Regions from separate parts of the Streptomyces sp. NPDC006655 genome, predicted to be linked through region 2. Evidence: riboswitches for the same ligand, from Rfam matches in the RefSeq annotation. Region 2 holds a riboswitch; each other region holds the start of a gene.

Region 1 (5,392 bases), on a different contig from region 2:
GCCCCCGCCTCCCGCGAGAGCACCAGCGCGCACCCCTCGTCCGACACCACCGGGATCTCCTTCGCGACCAGGTTCATGCCGTCCCGGATGGGGTTCACCAGGGCCACGTCGGCCAGCCGGTACGCCGCCAGCGAGCGCGCGAAGTCGTCCTTGACGTGCAGCACCACCGGCGTCCAGCCCGCCGTCCCGTACGCGGAGTTGATCTCGTCCGCGACCCGCTGCACCTCGGCCGTGTAGTCCCGGTACACGGCGAGGTCCTGCCGCGAGGGGTAGGCGAACGCGACGTGCACCACCCGCTCCCGCCACTCGGGACGGTCGTCGAGCAGCTGCCGGTAGGCGAGCAGCCCGCGCACGATGTTCTTCGACAGCTCGGTGCGGTCGACCCGGACGATGGTCTTGCGGCCCTCCCCGATCTCCTCCCGGAGGGCCGCCATCCGCTCGTCCACGTCCCGCTGGTGGGCGCGCTCGCGCAGGAAGTCGGCGTCGGCGCCCAGGCCGTGCACCCCGATCCGGGTGTCCGACGAGGAGGGGATCCCCGGGCCCAGCACCGTGTGACAGCAGGCCACGAACGCGTCGGCCCAGCGGCGGGTCAGGAACGCGGCGTGGTCGGCGCCGAGGATCCCGCTCAGCAGCTCCGCCGCGATGTCGTCGGGGAGCAGCCGGAAGTAGTCCGGCGGCGCCCACGGGGTGTGCGAGAAGTGGCCGATCCGCAGGTCGGGCCGCAGCTGTCGCAGCATCCGGGGCGCGAGCGCCAGGTGGTAGTCCTGGATGACCACCACCGCGCCGTCGCCCGCCTCCTCGGCCAGCGCCTCGGCGAACGCGTGGTTGTAGGCCCGGTACGACTCCCACTGGCGCCGGAACTCCGCGTCGAAGACCGGTTCCAGCGGGGTCTGGTAGAGCATGTGGTGGACGAACCACAGCACCGAGTTGGCGATGCCGTTGTACGCGTCCGAGAACACGCCCGGATCGATGTCGAGCATCCGGACCCGCTGGCCCCCGGTGTCCGCCGCCGGCAGCGGGCCGCCCCCGGCCCGCCGGACCGCCTCGCGGTCACCGTCGCTCAGCGCGGCGCACACCCACACCGCGTTCGCGTCCGGCCCGATCGCCGAGAGCCCCGAGACCAGCCCGCCGCCGCCCCGTTTGGCACGGAGCGCGCCGTCCGCGTCGTCCGGACGGAACTCGTACGAAACCGGGCCGCGGTTCGACGCGACCAGCACCTCTGCACTGCCGGTGTAAGCCATGGGGGAAGCCATACGCCTCAACCTAGCCCGGCTTGTAAACGCTCAAACGTACGGTCACGCCACGACGGGCGAACGTGTACCAGGTCAGGCCACCCGGCGGTCGGCGTACTCCGCGATCTCCACCATCGGCGGGCGTTCCTCCGTGTCCACGGAGTAGGTGCGGGGCTCGAAGCCGTCCTCGCCGCGTTCGAACTGGGTCAGGGACGGGCGGATCAGATGGCCGCGGGCCAGCCGCAGCTGCGCCGTGCGGTAGATCGCGGCGGACATCCGGCCGAGGGCCTGGCCGTCCTGGTGGCGGTGCTTGCGCACCCCGACGTCCACCTGGGCGAGCGCGTCCAGGCCGACCAGGTGCAGGGCGTCCACCAGCATGCCCAGCTCCACGCCGTAGCCGACCGGGAAGGGGAGCTGTTCCAGCAGGGTGCGGCGGGCCGCGTACTCGCCGCCGAGCGGCTGCACGAACCCGGCCAGCTGCGGCCAGTGCATGTTCAGCAGGGGGCGGGCCATCAGCTCGGTGACCCGGCCGCCCTGGCCCGTGGCGCCGGCGAGCGGGCGGTCGTACATCGCCTTGACCAGGTGCACGTCCGGGTCGGTCAGCAGCGGGCCGACGATGCCGGTGACGAAGTCGGAGGAGAAGTCCTTCAGGTCGGCGTCGACGAAGCAGACGACGTCCCCGCCGGTGACGAGCAGGGAGCGCCACAGGACCTCGCCCTTGCCGGGGACGGCGGGGATGCGGGGGAGAATCGTGTCCCGGTGGACGACCCGGGCGCCCGCCGCCGCGGCCACCGCCGCCGTGCGGTCGGTGGACCCGGAGTCGACGACCACGATCTCGTCGACCAGCGGCACCTGCCGCATCAGGTCGTGACGGATGACCGCGACGATGTCGCCGACCGTCTCCTCCTCGTTGAGCGCGGGCAGCACGACGGAGACGGACTGACCGGTGCGCTGCTTGGCGGCGAGTATCCGGTGCAGCGGACGGTCGGTCACGGACCAGGAGCGGGTGGCCAGCCAGCGCTCGACTTCTTCCAGCACAGTCAGCGGCTCCTCACTGTCACGGTCACACTGCGGGGTGTGATCCATCTCGCGGTACGGACGACTATCTCAACTGTCCTGGCCTTCGGTTACAGTCTTGAACAACGCGGGTGACCATCGCATGTCCTGGGGTCACCGTGCGTTGACAACCGAATACAGCTCATCCAGAGGGGCAGAGGGAAACGGCCCGATGAAGCCCCGGCAACCCTCCAGTCGGTCTCGTGTTCACAGCGAGGCTCCCGGCTAGGGAAGGTGCCAAATCCGTCTCACGGCGAGATGCGTCGTGAGGAAGATGAGGAGAAAGGGCCTCGCCTCACATGGCTGCGCAGACTGTTGCAACCGATTCCCCGGAGACCGTAGACCTCGGCCCCGCCACCGCGCTGTCCTGCCGGGAGTGCGGCCACCGCGTGCCGCTCGGCCCGGTGTTCGCCTGCGAGGAGTGTTTCGGCCCGCTGGAGATCGCGTACGACTTCTCGGGCTACGACACCGAGGAGCTCCGCAAGCGGATCGAGGCGGGACCCGCGAACATCTGGCGCTACGCGCCGCTGCTGCCGGTCCCCGCGGACGTGGCGACCAAGCCGAACATCAACCCGGGCTGGACCAAGCTCGTCCAGGCCGACAACCTGGCCAAGGAGCTCGGCGTCACCGGCGGGCTGTACGTGAAGGACGACTCGGGCAACCCGACGCACTCCTTCAAGGACCGCGTCGTCGCCCAGGCCGTCGAGGCCGCCCGTGCCTTCGGCTACACCACGCTCTCCTGCTCCTCCACCGGCAACCTGGCCGGCGCCGTCGGGGCCGCCGCGGCCCGGGCCGGCTTCCGCTCCTGCGTGTTCATCCCGCACGACCTGGAGCAGGGCAAGGTCGTCATGGCCGCGATCTACGGCGGCGAGCTCGTCGGCATCGAGGGCAACTACGACGACGTGAACCGCTTCTGCTCCGAGCTGATCGGCGACCCGGCCGGCGAGGGCTGGGGCTTCGTCAACGTCAACCTGCGGCCGTACTACGCCGAGGGCTCCAAGACGCTCGCGTACGAGATCTGCGAGCAGCTCGGCTGGCGGCTCCCGGACCAGCTGGTCGTCCCGATCGCCTCCGGCTCCCAGCTCACGAAGATCGACAAGGGGTTGCAGGAGCTGATCAAGCTCGGACTCGTCGAGGACAAGCCGTACAAGATCTTCGGTGCGCAGGCGGAGGGCTGCTCGCCGGTGTCGACCGCGTACAAGGCGGGGCACGACGTGGTGCGGCCGCAGAAGCCGAACACCATCGCCAAGTCCCTCGCCATCGGCAACCCGGCCGACGGCCCGTACGTCCTCGACATCGCCCGGCGCACCGGCGGCGCGGTGGAGGACGTCGACGACGAGCAGGTCGTCGACGCCATCAAGCTGCTCGCGCGGACCGAGGGCATCTTCGCCGAGACCGCGGGCGGGGTGACGGTCGGCGTCACCCGGAAGCTCATCGAGAACGGGCTCATCGATCCGGCGAAGTCGATCGTCGTCCTCAACACGGGTGACGGACTGAAGACGCTGGACGCGGTGGCGGGTACGGGACTCACCGCGACCATCCGCCCGAATCTCGAGTCTTTCCACGAGGCCGGGCTCGCCTGAGCCGACCGCAGAAAACCAGGGCGTTGCCCGGACCGGAGGTCTAGACAGTGAGCGTCACCGTTCGCATCCCCACCATCCTGCGTACCTACACCGGCGGCCGGGCCGAGGTCGCCGCGGAAGGCGCCAACCTCGGCGAGGTCATCGCCGACCTGGAGAAGAACCACACCGGGATCGCCGCCCGCGTCCTCGACGACCAGGGCAAGCTGCGCCGGTTCGTCAATGTGTACGTCAATGACGACGACGTGCGATTCGAGCAGGGTCTGGAGACGGTCACGCCGGACGGCGCCGGCGTCTCCATCATCCCGGCCGTCGCCGGCGGCTGAGCCCCCCGGCCCGCCTGACCTGATGGCCGAATGACCGAACATTACCTTCGGTAACAGGCATCACCGGTTGTGAATGGGATTGCCCCCTCCGCGAGAGAAGCGGAGGGGGCAATTCTGTGTGGTTGAGCGCGGTACAGTTGGGGAACACGGTCCCGATCACCGGGGCGCGGGCCCTGTTATTGGATACCGCGGGCCTGCCAAGAAGTAGCCAAAGTGTGCGGGTCATATGCGGCTTTCGTGGCTTTTATGGGGCCCGACTTGCCCTGAATTCGACCGAATTCTCGCTACATTCCGGACCCTTCCCACCCAGAATTCTCGTCCGATTGACCTGTTGCAGACGGCAGTTGGACAGATACATTCAGCCGCGGTCGACGCGTTCCGGCGCACGCCCCCAACCAATGGGGGGTGAGGTCTGACCCGGATCCGCGAAGTGTGGATCTGTGCAAGGGCCAGTAATAGGGGAGTTAGGCATGGCTCAGGGCACCGTCAAATGGTTCAACGCGGAGAAGGGGTACGGCTTCATCGCGGTCGACGGTGGTGCGGACGTGTTCGTCCACTACAGCGCGATTCAGATGGACGGCTACCGCACCCTGGAAGAGGGCCAGCGGGTCGAGTTCGAGATCTCGCAGGGCCAGAAGGGCCCGCAGGCCGACATGGTTCGCGTCACCGCCTGAAACGGCACACACCAGGAAGGGCCCGCTCCCGTCGGGGGGCGGGCCCTTCGCCGTGCCCCGGAGGGCGCCGCCCTGTGCCCCCGGAGGTCGCCGCCCGGGTGTTCGCGGGCGGCTGAGCGCGCCGCCCGATACCCGGGAGGCGCTTGCACTCGCCTAGGCCGAGTGCTAATCATTGCGTTAGCACTCTGAAGGTGAGAGTGACAAAGAAGGACCGGGTCGGTGAGGCCCGCAGGCCGGGTGGGGCAAGGAACCCACGGGTCGGCGAGCCGTCCGTCGCGGGCGCGGGCGCGGTCCTCGAAGACTCACCCCCAGTCCTGGAGGGACCACTTCACATGGCCAAGATCATCGCGTTCGACGAGGAGGCGCGGCGCGGCCTCGAGCGCGGCATGAACCAGCTCGCGGACGCCGTCAAGGTGACGCTCGGCCCCAAGGGCCGCAACGTCGTCCTCGAGAAGAAGTGGGGCGCCCCCACGATCACCAACGATGGTGTCTCCATCGCCAAGGAGATCGAGCTCGAGGACCCG
Region 2 (5,392 bases):
TCGGCGAGGGCCGCGTAGGCGTAGACGTCGTCGGGGTAGCGGGCGGCAGCGCCGACCCTCTCGGCGAGGTGGGCGTGCGGGCCGGTGAGGGCGGACCAGACGGCGTTGTCGAGAGGGCCGGTGTCGGGTGCGAGGGGGGTTCCGCCTCCGCGGAAGTCGGTCTGGACGGTCACGGAGGCGGAATCCTTTCCCGGTAAGCCGGCGGGCGTGCTGGTGGTGCGGGCGGTCACGAGTTGTCGAGCGGCAGTCCGGGCGGGTTGACCTCGGACTTGGCCACGGCCTCGTTGGAGAGGTTGTAGGCCTTGAGCCACTGCGCGTACTGACCGTTCTTGATCAGGTAGTTGATGGCGTCCGCGAGGGGCTTGGCGAGGCCGCTGTCCTTCTTCGCGGTGGCCGCGATCAGGCCCTGGAGGCTGGCGCCGGCGCCGGAGAAGGTGCCCACGGTGCGGGTGGCGTTGGGCTTACCGGCGGTCTGCTTGTTGTGGTAGGCGAAGCCGGGGTTGGGGCCGAAGGAGGCGTCGATCTTTCCGCTGTCGAGCGCCAGGAAGGTGCTGTTGCTGTCCTGGAAGTGCTTGACGGTGACCTTCTTGCCCTCCTTGGCGAGCTTCGCCTGCCACTCCAGGAGGATCTTCTCCTGGTTGGTGCCGGAGCCGACGGCGATCGTCTTGCCGGCGAGGTTCTCGTAGTTGCCGTCGAAGTTCCAGGTGCTCTTCTTCGGCACGAGGAAGGCGAGGTTGTCCTGCCGGTAGGACGCGAACTCGTACTTCTTCTTGCGCTCCTCGGTGTCGGTGACGTTGGAGAAGGCCACGTCGACCTTGCCGCTGTCGATGCCGACGAAGAGGTTCTCCCAGGTGGAGTTCTGGACCTCGGACTTGAGTCCGAGGACCGCGGCGACCAGGCGGCCGAGGTCCGGCTCGGAGCCGGTCAGGGTCTTCTGGTCGCTGCCGGTGAAGGCCAGGGGCGGGAAGCCGGCGGGCAGGGCGCCGATGCCGATCTTCAGGGTGCCGCTCTTCCTGACGGCGGCGGGCAGTTCGGCGCTGAGGGACTTGACCTCGGAGACCTTGATGGCGGTCTGGGTGGCGGCGCCGTTGGAGACCTGCCCCACGACGACCTCGCCGGACTTGGCGTTGTCGGTGGTGGTGGCCGCGTCGCTGTCGCCCCCGCAGGCGGCGAGCCCGGTGGCGAGGGAGGCGACGGCGGTGGCCGCGGTGATGCCTCTGATCAGGCTGCGTCGGGTGAAGTGGGTAGACATGGCCGTTCCTTGTCGGTGCCGGTGATGAGGGTGAGGGCGTGGGGGGAGGTCTGTGGTGGGGCGGTTCAGAGGACCTTGCTGAGGAAGTCCCTGGTCCGCTCGTGCCGCGGCTCGTCGAGGACCTCGGAGGGCGGCCCCTGCTCGACGATCCTGCCGTCGTCGATGAAGACCACCCGGTCGGCGATCTCGCGGGCGAAGCCGATCTCGTGGGTGACGATGACGAGGGTGGTGCCGCTGGTGGCCAGGTCCTTGATGACGGAGAGGACCTCCCCGACCAGTTCGGGGTCGAGGGCGGAGGTGGGCTCGTCGAAGAGGATGACGCCGGGACGCAGGGCGAGGGCGCGGGCGATGGCGACGCGCTGCTGCTGGCCGCCGGACAGCTGCCGCGGGTAGGCGCCGACGCGTTCGCCGAGGCCGACGCGTTCGAGCAGTTCCTTGGCCAGCGCCTGGGCCTCGGGCTTGGTCAGTTTCCCGGTGGCGACGGGGGCGGCGGCCACGTTGTCCAGCACGGTCAGGTGCGGGAAGAGGTTGAAGTTCTGGAAGACGAAGCCGATCCGGCCGCGCTGGGCCAGGATGGCGCGCTCGCTCAGCTCCTTGAGTCGGTCGCCCTGCCGTTTCACCCCGATCAGCTCGTCGTTGATGCTGACGTAGCCGATCTCGGGCTTCTCCAGGTGGTTGATGACCCTGAGGAGCGTGGACTTGCCGGATCCGGACGGGCCGAGGATGACGGTGACCTCGCCGGGGCGGATGGTCAGGTCGACGCCGTCGAGGACGCGGTGGGCGCCGTACCACTTGTGGACGTCGTGGATCTCCAGGGCGGCGGGGGCCGTCTCCAGGGTGTCGGTGGTGGTCATACGGCGGCCTCCCGGCGGATGCGGGCGCGCAGGTCGGTGAGGCCGGCCCGCAGTTTCTGCAAGGGGGTCGGCGGCAGGGAGCGGGTGGCGCCCCGGGCGTAGTACCGCTCGACGTAGAACTGGATCACGGAGACGACGCTGGTGAGGATCAGGTACCAGACGGTGACCACCAGCAGCAGCGGCACGATGTCGCCGGGGTAGGTGGAGCCCATGCTCTGCGCGGTGCCGAAGAGGTCGAGCAGCGAGACGTAGAAGACCAGCGAGGTGCTCTTGATGAGGCCGATGAGCTGGTTGACGTAGTTCGGGATGATCGACCTGAGCGCCTGCGGGAAGACGATCCTCCGGAACTGGTAGCCCTTGGGCAGTCCGAGCGCGGCGGCCGCCTCGTGCTGGCCCTGGTCCACCGAGAGGATGCCGCCGCGGACCACCTCGGCCGCGTAGGCCGCCTCGTTGAGGCTGAGGCCGATGACGGCGATGGCCATGTCGGTGGCGAGCTTCGACTCGTCGAAGGAGAAGAAGGCCGGTCCGAAGGGGACGCCGACGCTCAACGTCTTGTACAGGGCGCTGAAGTTGTAGAGGAAGAGCAGGACGACGATGAGCGGTATGGAGCGCAGCGCCCACACGTAGGTCCAGCTGACCGCGCGCAGCACCGGGCTCTTCGAGAGCCGGGCCAGCGCGAGCAGGACGCCGCCGAGGAGGCCCAGCACCGCGCTGTAGGCGGTGACTTCGAGGGTGATGACCAGCCCGTCGAGGATGGTCGGCCGCAGGAACCAGTAGCCCCAGCGGTCCCACTGGTAGAAGGGGTTGGACACCAGTCCGTGGACGAACTGGGCGACCAGGACCAGGACGACGGCGGTGGCGATCCAGCGTCCTGGCCTGCGCAGTGGCAGAACGCGCTGTGCGGCGAGGGGTTTTGACGGTTCGTCGGCGGCGGACGGCGCCTCGGGGGCGAGGGTGGCGCCTGGGGGTTCACTCATGGCGGGCTCCGGCGGAGTCGGACACCCCGGATCCCACGGCCGGGCACGCGGCACCGGGCCGTGTTCGGGCACGGCACGGGCGCAGGGGGCGCGCGGGACACGGGGGCTGGGCGGACGGCGTCACACCGGACGGCCGGTGCTTTCGTCAGGAACGCTGAGGCGCGAAGCTGCGGGACTGGGCGGAAAGGCCTGGTCAGACCCGACAGCGGGCACAGCCCGGTGCGGTACACGCGCTACACAGGGCGCTGTTGACACGGAGCAGGTCGACGGCGCGGTCGGCGACGAGCGGGCTCGGGTACGGCTGTACGCAGCCCTGGGCGCGGCGCGGGGCCGTGCTGGAAGCTGCGTACATGTCCGTCACCTGTCACTTGGTGGCCCGTGGGCCGCGCGCTTACCGAACGTCGTCATTCGGTCGGGTCGTCACCTGGGGCACCCCACCGCGGTGCGAGGGTTGCCGGTCAGCTAGCCAGGGCTTGATGCTGACGCTCTTGACCGTTCTGGTCCGTAAGTTAGGCAGCCACCCGAACGAATGTCAACGCCTGTCCAGTTGGCGGGACGGTTCGGACCGCTCTCACCTGCGGGAAGCGTCCGCCGCATGCCCGGCCCAGTCCAGGATCTGGACGGCCGCGCCGGCGGCTTCCAGTCCCTGGCAACGGCCGTGGTGGCGACGGGCGATGCCGTCGAGGTCGAGGTGGGCGCCGAAGGCCGGGTGCGCGGCCAGCCGCCGGGCGTAGGCCCACAGCACCGGGTGGTCGGCGATGCGGTGCACGGCGGAGGCGTCCAGGTGGTTGCGGTGCACCGTGTCGAGCTGCACCAGGGTCACCCACAACTCGACGTCGGCTGCGGTCAGTCGACCGCCGACCAGGAACTCGACGCCCGTCAGCCGGTGTTCCAGCTCGCCCAGGGCGGCGAGCAGGGTCTCCAGCGCCCGCGGGTCGCCGCCCTCCCGCCCGGCGCGCTGCGCGGCCTGCTCGACGTCCTCGGTGCACAGCCGCTCGACGGCCTCGATCTCGGCCTCGGCACCGCACGGGTACAGGCGCGTGACACCGTCGCCGAAGTGGCGGTCGAGGTCGCGCAGGATGTCCCGGCTGTGGGTGGAGACGATCCGGCCCGACCAGTCGTCGCTCAGCACCGGCGCCAGGGCCGGCCCCGAGTAGCGGTGGGCGCTGGCCTCGTACAGCGGGCGCAGTACCGTGTGGCTGCCGTCGGGACCGTCCGGGACCGCGGGCAGGAAGGTGACCGGACAACAGCCGTCCAGGGCCAGCAGACTGTGGCCGACGGCGATGCGGAGGCCATCGGGACAGGCGGTGGCGAGGTGGAGCCGGTAGCGGCCCGGCACGGCGTAGTGACCGCTGCGCGCGTCCCGTCCGATGCGTCCCCGGAAGGCGGGGGCGGTGCGGACGGACGGCAGGGCGGTCAGCGGAGTGATGGACATGCGTCTCCCCGGGTACGGGCGCGCGGACGTACGCGCGGCGGAAGCGTTCATCGGGCGGTCAGGGCAACGGGCGGACGGCGGTGGTCGCGGCAAGGGGCCGGGCGGTCGGGGCGGGCTGCGGAGCGGGGGGTGGCGTCGGTCTGCGGAAGGCGGGGCGGAGCGGGCCGTGGAACGCGCGGGTGGGCCCGGTGCGGAGGGGGCGGGCGGTCGGACCCGGCCGTGGAAGGGGCGCCGTGCGGCTCGGGCCGCGGAGGGCGGCGCGGCGCGGTCAACCGGTGCCGCTGATGGCGCTGCACACCCGGAGCAGGTCGATGTGCAGCCGGGAGGTGAGCAGAGGGGAGACGAGCAGAGGGGTCGGCCAGGGCGTACGGCATTCCCGGCGCTCCCCGCCGGTGACCGTGCGCAGCCGATCCATCTTTCCCTACCTTTTCACTAGGATTCCCCTCTGGAGTGTCGATCGGCCTCCGCGCGGCGTCAAGAGGGCGTCCACGCCTGGGACACCGGCACCCCGGGACGCTCACTCGAATGGCACGCGCGAGTGGTCGGCTGCCGGAGCGGATGGTGGCGTGGAGGGACGAACCGCGTTCCCGAGGAGGCAGCCGCCATGACCCGTCCGTCCCGACCCGCGCGTATGCTCGCCGCGGCCCTGGCGGCGGGGTCCCTGCTCGCCGTCGCGGCCTGTTCGGGCGGGAGCGGCGACTCCGGAGCCGCGGCCGTCTCGCCCGCCGCCGAGCGCTCCGCCGCCTCACCGACGGCGACGGCCGCCCTCACCGGGCCCGGCGCGCAGGCGGCGTTGATCACACCGGCCGACATCGAGGACAACTGGCAGCTGGCCACGGACGCCGCGACCTGGCGCAACAGCATGCTGGTCGGC
Region 3 (5,392 bases), on a different contig from region 2:
CCAACGTCATCGAGGTGCCGGGCCGCACCGTCGACATCGTCGGGACCGGCGGCGACGGCGCCAAGACGGTGAACATCTCCACGATGTCCGCGCTGGTGGTGGCCGGCACCGGCGCGAAGGTCGTCAAGCACGGCAACCGGGCGGCCTCGTCCGCCTCCGGTGCCTCGGACGTCCTGGAGAAGCTGGGCGTCAACCTCGACCTGACCCCGCAGCGGGTCGCCGAGGTGGCCGAGGAGGCCGGCATCACCTTCTGCTTCGCCGTCAGGTTCCACCCGGCGCTGCGGTACGCGGGCGCCGCCCGCGGCCAGCTGGGCATCCGCACGGTCTTCAACATCCTCGGCCCGCTGACCAACCCGGCGCGGGTCCGGGCCCAGGCGGTCGGCGTCGCGGACCCCCGCATGGCCCCCGTGGTCGCGGGCGTCTTCGCGGAGCGCGGCAACTCCTCCCTGGTGTTCCGCGGCGACGACGGCCTCGACGAGCTGACGACGACCGCCACGTCCCGGGTCTGGACCGTCCGCGACGGCAAGGTCACGGAGGAGACGTTCGACCCCCGTGACGTCGGCATCGACCTGGTCCCCGTGGAGGCGCTGCGGGGCGGCGACTCCTCGTACAACGCGGCGGTCGCCCGCAGGCTCCTGGACGGGGAGACGGGCCCGGTGCGGGACGCGGTGCTGCTCAACTCGGCGGCGGCGCTGGTGGCCCTGGACCCGGGCCCCGGCACACTGGCCGAGCAACTGCGGGCCGGCATGACCAGGGCGGCCGAGTCCATCGACTCGGGCGCAGCCAAGCGAGCACTGGAGCGCTGGGCGGCGGCGACGCACAAGTAGGGGCACGGCTCCGGGGCTGGGGCACGGTACGGCACCGCCGGACCGCGCCGGCCGCCGCTGATCGCCGTTGCGGCGGAAAGAATCCCGAGCGTCAGCGCTCTTTGCTTCCCGCCGCAACGGCGTGCAACCAGGCACTGCCTTGTCGGCGGTGCCGAACCGGCCTCGTGCCCGTCCCGTCATCCGGACAGGAGTTGCGCGTCCGCGATCAGTTCACCTAGGTTTCTTCCCAGGTCATGAGTGACAGTCATGAGGCCCCGGCCGACTGTCCGGCAACCCTCCGTCCGTGGCGGGGTGCCCCGGGTGAAGACCAGGCCGTAGGCAGCGAGGTCTACGGCAAGCGCGGACCCCTCGTACACCAGGGGTCCTGGTCGTCGAGGAGTCTTCCGTGAGCAAGCGAATGCGATAGGGCCGCAGAGCCCCGCCTCCGCATCCCCCGCAACCCTCCTTTTCCTTTCCCGCCGTTGCTCGAGCGCGTCCGCTCGCACGGTGGATTCCAGCTGCGCTCACGGGAGTTCGCCATGTCTGTCTCCACCGCCGCCTCCACCCGTACCGTTTGTGCCCCGCTGCCCGTTCTGGGCCGGGACGTCACCGTCCCGCTCGTCACCGGCGGCGAGGTCGGCTACGCCGCTCTCGACTACGCGGCCAGCGCCCCCGCCCTCCAGCGGGTCTGGGACGACGTGGCGGCGTACGCGCCGTACTACGGCAGCGTCCACCGCGGCGCCGGATACCTCTCCCAGCTGTCCACGGACCTCTTCGAGAACGCCCGGAAGACCGTCGCCGAGTTCCTCGACTGCCGCCCCGACGACCAGCTGGTCTTCACCCGCTCGACCACGGACTCCCTGAACCTCCTGGCCCGCGCCCTCCCCGCCGACTGCCAGGTCTTCGTCTTCGAGACCGAGCACCACGCCTCGCTGCTGCCCTGGCAGGACGCCCGGGTCAGCTACCTCGACGCCCCCCGCACCCCGCGGCAGGCCGTGGCCACCCTGGAGCGGGCCCTCGCCGACCGCGACCCGCACGGTCCGGCCCTGGTCTGCGTCACCGGCGCCTCCAACGTCACCGGCGAACTGTGGCCGGTGCGCGAGCTGGCCGCCGCCGCCCACGCGCACGGCGCCCGGATCGTCCTGGACGCCGCCCAGCTCGTCCCGCACCACCGGGTCTCCGTCCGCGACCTCGACGTCGACTGGGTCGCCTTCTCCGGCCACAAGCTGTACGCCCCCTTCGGCTCCGGTGTCCTGGCCGGCCGCGCCGACTGGCTGCGGGCCGCCGAGCCGTACCTCGCGGGCGGCGGCGCCAGCCGCAAGGTCACCCGGCGCGAGGACGGGGGAGTGGCCGTGGAGTGGCACGAGAGCGCCGCGCGGCACGAGGCCGGGTCGCCCAACGTGATCGGCGCCTACTCCATCGCCTCCGCCTGCAAGGCGCTGACCGAGGCGGGCTGGGACACCCTGGTCGCCCGCGAACAGCAGCTGATCGCCGGGGTCCGCGCGGGCCTCGCCGAGATCCCCGAGGTCAAGGTGCTCTCCCTGTTCGGCGACGACGCCCCGCGCGTCGGTGTGATCAGCTTCGTGGTGGAGGGCTGGAACAGCTCCCACTTCGCCGCCGCCCTCTCCGCCGAGTACGGCATCGGCGTCCGCGACGGCCTCTTCTGCGCCCACCCCCTGGTCAGGACCCTGCTGGGGTCCGACCCGCAGACCCAGGGCGAGTGCGGGGCACCGGAGGCGGCACCGGGCGAGAAGTCGCTGAACGCGATCCGGGTGAGCTTCGGCGCGGGCACCCCGGACGAGCACGTGGAGCGGTTCGTGAACGCGGTGCGGGAACTGGTGGCCGACGGCGCCAGGTGGACGTACCGCACGGAGAACGGCCGCTGCGTCCCGGCGGTGTGATCAGCGCCCCGTAAGGGGCGCGGGGAACTGCGCGCTCAGCCATGGCGGACCCGCAGGGGACCACGATGCTTCGTGCCCGGCTACCGGCCGGTGGGGGCTTGTCGCGCAGTTCCTCCCCCAGCCTTCGGCCGGGGGCACCCCCAGCGCCCCTTGCGGGGCGCGTTGCGGCCGACGGCGCCTGTTAGCTGTCCAGGCCGATCGCGAACGCCGCCTCCAGGTCGTGCTGGGAGTACGTGCGGAACGCGACGTGCGTGTCCGTGGCCTCCACGCCCTGGATCCTGCTGATCCGGCCCGGGATGACCTCGGCCAGGTCCTCGTGCTGGTGCACCCGGACCATGGCGATCAGGTCGTACGTACCGGTGACGGAGAAGACCTCGCTGACGCTCTCCAGCGCGGCGATCTGTTCCGCGATCTCGGGGATCCGGTCCACGCTGGTCTTGATGAGGACGATCGCGGTGATCACGGCTGGTTCTCTCCCTCGGGAGCCGGAGCTGGGGCTGATCTCACTCTAGTCGTACGGCCATACCTCACCCAGGCGTAGCCGAAGCCGAGGCCGAAGCCGACCAGGTGGGCGAGGTAGGCCACGCCGGGACCGGAGGGGGCCCGGTCCAGGGCCAGCCACTGCAGGGCCGCCCAGAACGGCAGCACCACCCAGGCCGGGAACCGCAGCGGCAGGAAGAAGAGGAACGGCAGGAGACTGGTCACGCGGGCGCTGGGGAACAGGTAGAGGAATGCCCCGAGGACCGCCGAGATCGCCCCGGACGCCCCCACCAGGGACTGCTGGGACGTGGCGTTGGCCACCGCGTAGCCGAGCAGCGCGAGGTAGCCGCAGCCGAGGTAGAAGAGGGTGAACTCCACCCGGCCCATCCGTTCCTCGGTCATCGCCCCGAAGACGAAGAGGAAGAGCATGTTGCCGAGCAGGTGCACCCAGCTGCCGTGGATGAACAGCGCCGTGGCCGGGGTGAGCAGCTCGCCGGCCGGACCGTCGAACAGATCGGCCGGAACCACCCCCCAGCCCCGGAAATACGCCCGCTGCGCCGTCGCCAGGGCCGCCCCGGTGCCGTAGGAGGTGGTGAGGCCGGAGGCGGGCCCGAGGACGAAGACCAGGCAGCACACGGCGATCAGGGCGTACGTCATGGGTGCGGACGTCCCCCGCAGGCCCCGCAGGGTCCGGGCGGCCGTCGTGTTCCAGTTGCCGATCATGGACATAGAGCATGGCGTAACGGGACGCAACCACGCAGATCGCCTCGCCGCCGTGGACAGGGCGGCGTCGGGCAGCCACCAGGCCGTAGGGTACGAGCCACACGCGTCGGGACGGCGCGTCACGGACACTAGAAGGAAGCGAACAAGCCACGATGACGGTTCCCCTGCCGACCGCCTCCACGCGGTGGCGCTGCACCCTCTGCGGCAACCTCACGCGCTTCGACGTGACCCGCTCGTCGAAGGTCGTCGAGTACGTGCACCTGGACCTGGCCGGTGAGCCCAGCGTCGAGGAGCGCGAGGTGGTCAGTGAGACCATCGAGTCGGTGCGCTGCCGCTGGTGCAACGCGGTGGACCAGGTGGAACTCGTGGACAGGCCGGGCGCCGGCTCCTGAGACCGGGAGCGGCACCGCACAGGTGATGGGGTGTGACGGATGGTGGAGACCACGGGCGGGGGGCCGGGCGACGGCACCGCCGAGGTGCTTGACCGTCCGTTGCCCGACGGCGTGCGACGGCGGGTCGTGCAGATCGTCTCGGACGGGTTCGGCGGGCTGACCGTCGGCGAACTGCCCGCGCAGCTGCGGCAGTACGCCCGGTTCGCTCCCAACCGCCGGGCCAAGTTCGCCGGCAACGCCATGGCGGCCGCGCTGGAGACGGACCCCCTCTTCCGGCAGCGGATCGGGGAGAAGCTGAGAGAGGCCCAGCCGGAACTGACCGGCGCCCTGGACTCCGGCTCCCCGCCCCCGGCCGCGGACCCGCTCGACGTGGCGGCCGCGGCCTACGTACTGCGCCCCACCGACTGGGTGAAGCTGGTGACGGCGGCCGGCGAGGAGGCCCAGCGGGCGGACGCCGAGCGGGCCGGCGAGGAGAGCCGGGCCGAGCTGGAGCGGCTGCGCGAGGACCTGGACCGGGCCCGGGAGCTGACGCGGACCGAGACGGAGCGGCTGCGCGCCGAACTGGACGCGGCCAAGAAGGAAGCCGAATCGCTTCACCGCAAGCTGCGCGCGGCCGTCAGCGACGTCAGGCGCGGTGAGGCCGCGCTGCGCAAGATGCAGGGCGAACTGGAGACGGTGCGGGCCGAGGGGCAGAGCCAGGTGTCCGCCGCCGAGAGCGAGAGCCGGCGGCTCAAGGCGAGGCTCGGCGAGGTCGAGGCCGCCCTGGAGGCGAGCCGCCGGGCCGCCCGCGAGGGGCGCAGCGTCGAGGACATGAGGGTGCGGCTGCTGCTCGACACCGTGCTCGACGCGGCCCAGGGCCTGCGCCGCGAACTGGCGCTGCCACCGGTGTCGGTGCGCCCCGCCGAGACGGTGGACGCGGTCGAACCGGGCCGGATGACCCCGAAGGACATCGCGGCGCGCGCCCTGTCCGAGCACGACCCGGCCATTCTCGACCAGCTCCTCGCCCTGCCGCAGGCGCACCTGGTCGTCGACGGCTACAACGTCACCAAGACCGGTTATCCGCAGATGCCGCTCGAGAAGCAGCGGTTGC

Evidence for each region. Region 2 has a riboswitch for S-adenosylmethionine ahead of AB0958_RS10930 (amino acid ABC transporter permease). Riboswitches for the same ligand answer to the same signal wherever they lie in the genome.
Region 1: another riboswitch for S-adenosylmethionine. It lies ahead of thrC (threonine synthase); the one in region 2 lies ahead of AB0958_RS10930 (amino acid ABC transporter permease).
Region 3: another riboswitch for S-adenosylmethionine. It lies ahead of AB0958_RS03045 (aminotransferase class V-fold PLP-dependent enzyme); the one in region 2 lies ahead of AB0958_RS10930 (amino acid ABC transporter permease).

The regions. Positions count from the first base shown of each region.
Region 1 is NZ_JBEYJU010000073.1:23,831-29,222, forward strand. It holds gene AB0958_RS32150 (trehalose-6-phosphate synthase) at 1-1,241, opposite strand, end outside; gene AB0958_RS32155 (glucosyl-3-phosphoglycerate synthase) at 1,326-2,270, opposite strand; SAM riboswitch class I at 2,428-2,569, shown strand; gene thrC (threonine synthase) at 2,588-3,871, shown strand; gene AB0958_RS32165 (MoaD/ThiS family protein) at 3,919-4,194, shown strand; gene AB0958_RS32170 (cold-shock protein) at 4,665-4,868, shown strand; gene groL (chaperonin GroEL) at 5,201-5,392, shown strand, end outside.
Region 2 is NZ_JBEYJU010000014.1:656-6,047, reverse strand. It holds gene AB0958_RS10945 (GNAT family N-acetyltransferase) at 1-173, opposite strand, end outside; gene AB0958_RS10940 (ABC transporter substrate-binding protein) at 227-1,252, opposite strand; gene AB0958_RS10935 (amino acid ABC transporter ATP-binding protein) at 1,318-2,106, opposite strand; gene AB0958_RS10930 (amino acid ABC transporter permease) at 2,103-3,083, opposite strand; SAM riboswitch class IV at 3,466-3,577, opposite strand; gene AB0958_RS10925 (glutathione S-transferase C-terminal domain-containing protein) at 3,655-4,518, opposite strand; gene AB0958_RS10920 (hypothetical protein) at 4,787-4,933, opposite strand; gene AB0958_RS10915 (hypothetical protein) at 5,123-5,392, shown strand, end outside.
Region 3 is NZ_JBEYJU010000003.1:200,541-205,932, reverse strand. It holds gene trpD (anthranilate phosphoribosyltransferase) at 1-827, shown strand, start outside; SAM riboswitch class IV at 1,057-1,173, shown strand; gene AB0958_RS03045 (aminotransferase class V-fold PLP-dependent enzyme) at 1,346-2,707, shown strand; gene AB0958_RS03040 (Lrp/AsnC ligand binding domain-containing protein) at 2,889-3,170, opposite strand; gene AB0958_RS03035 (rhomboid family intramembrane serine protease) at 3,167-3,910, opposite strand; gene AB0958_RS03030 (hypothetical protein) at 4,063-4,302, shown strand; gene AB0958_RS03025 (NYN domain-containing protein) at 4,342-5,392, shown strand, end outside.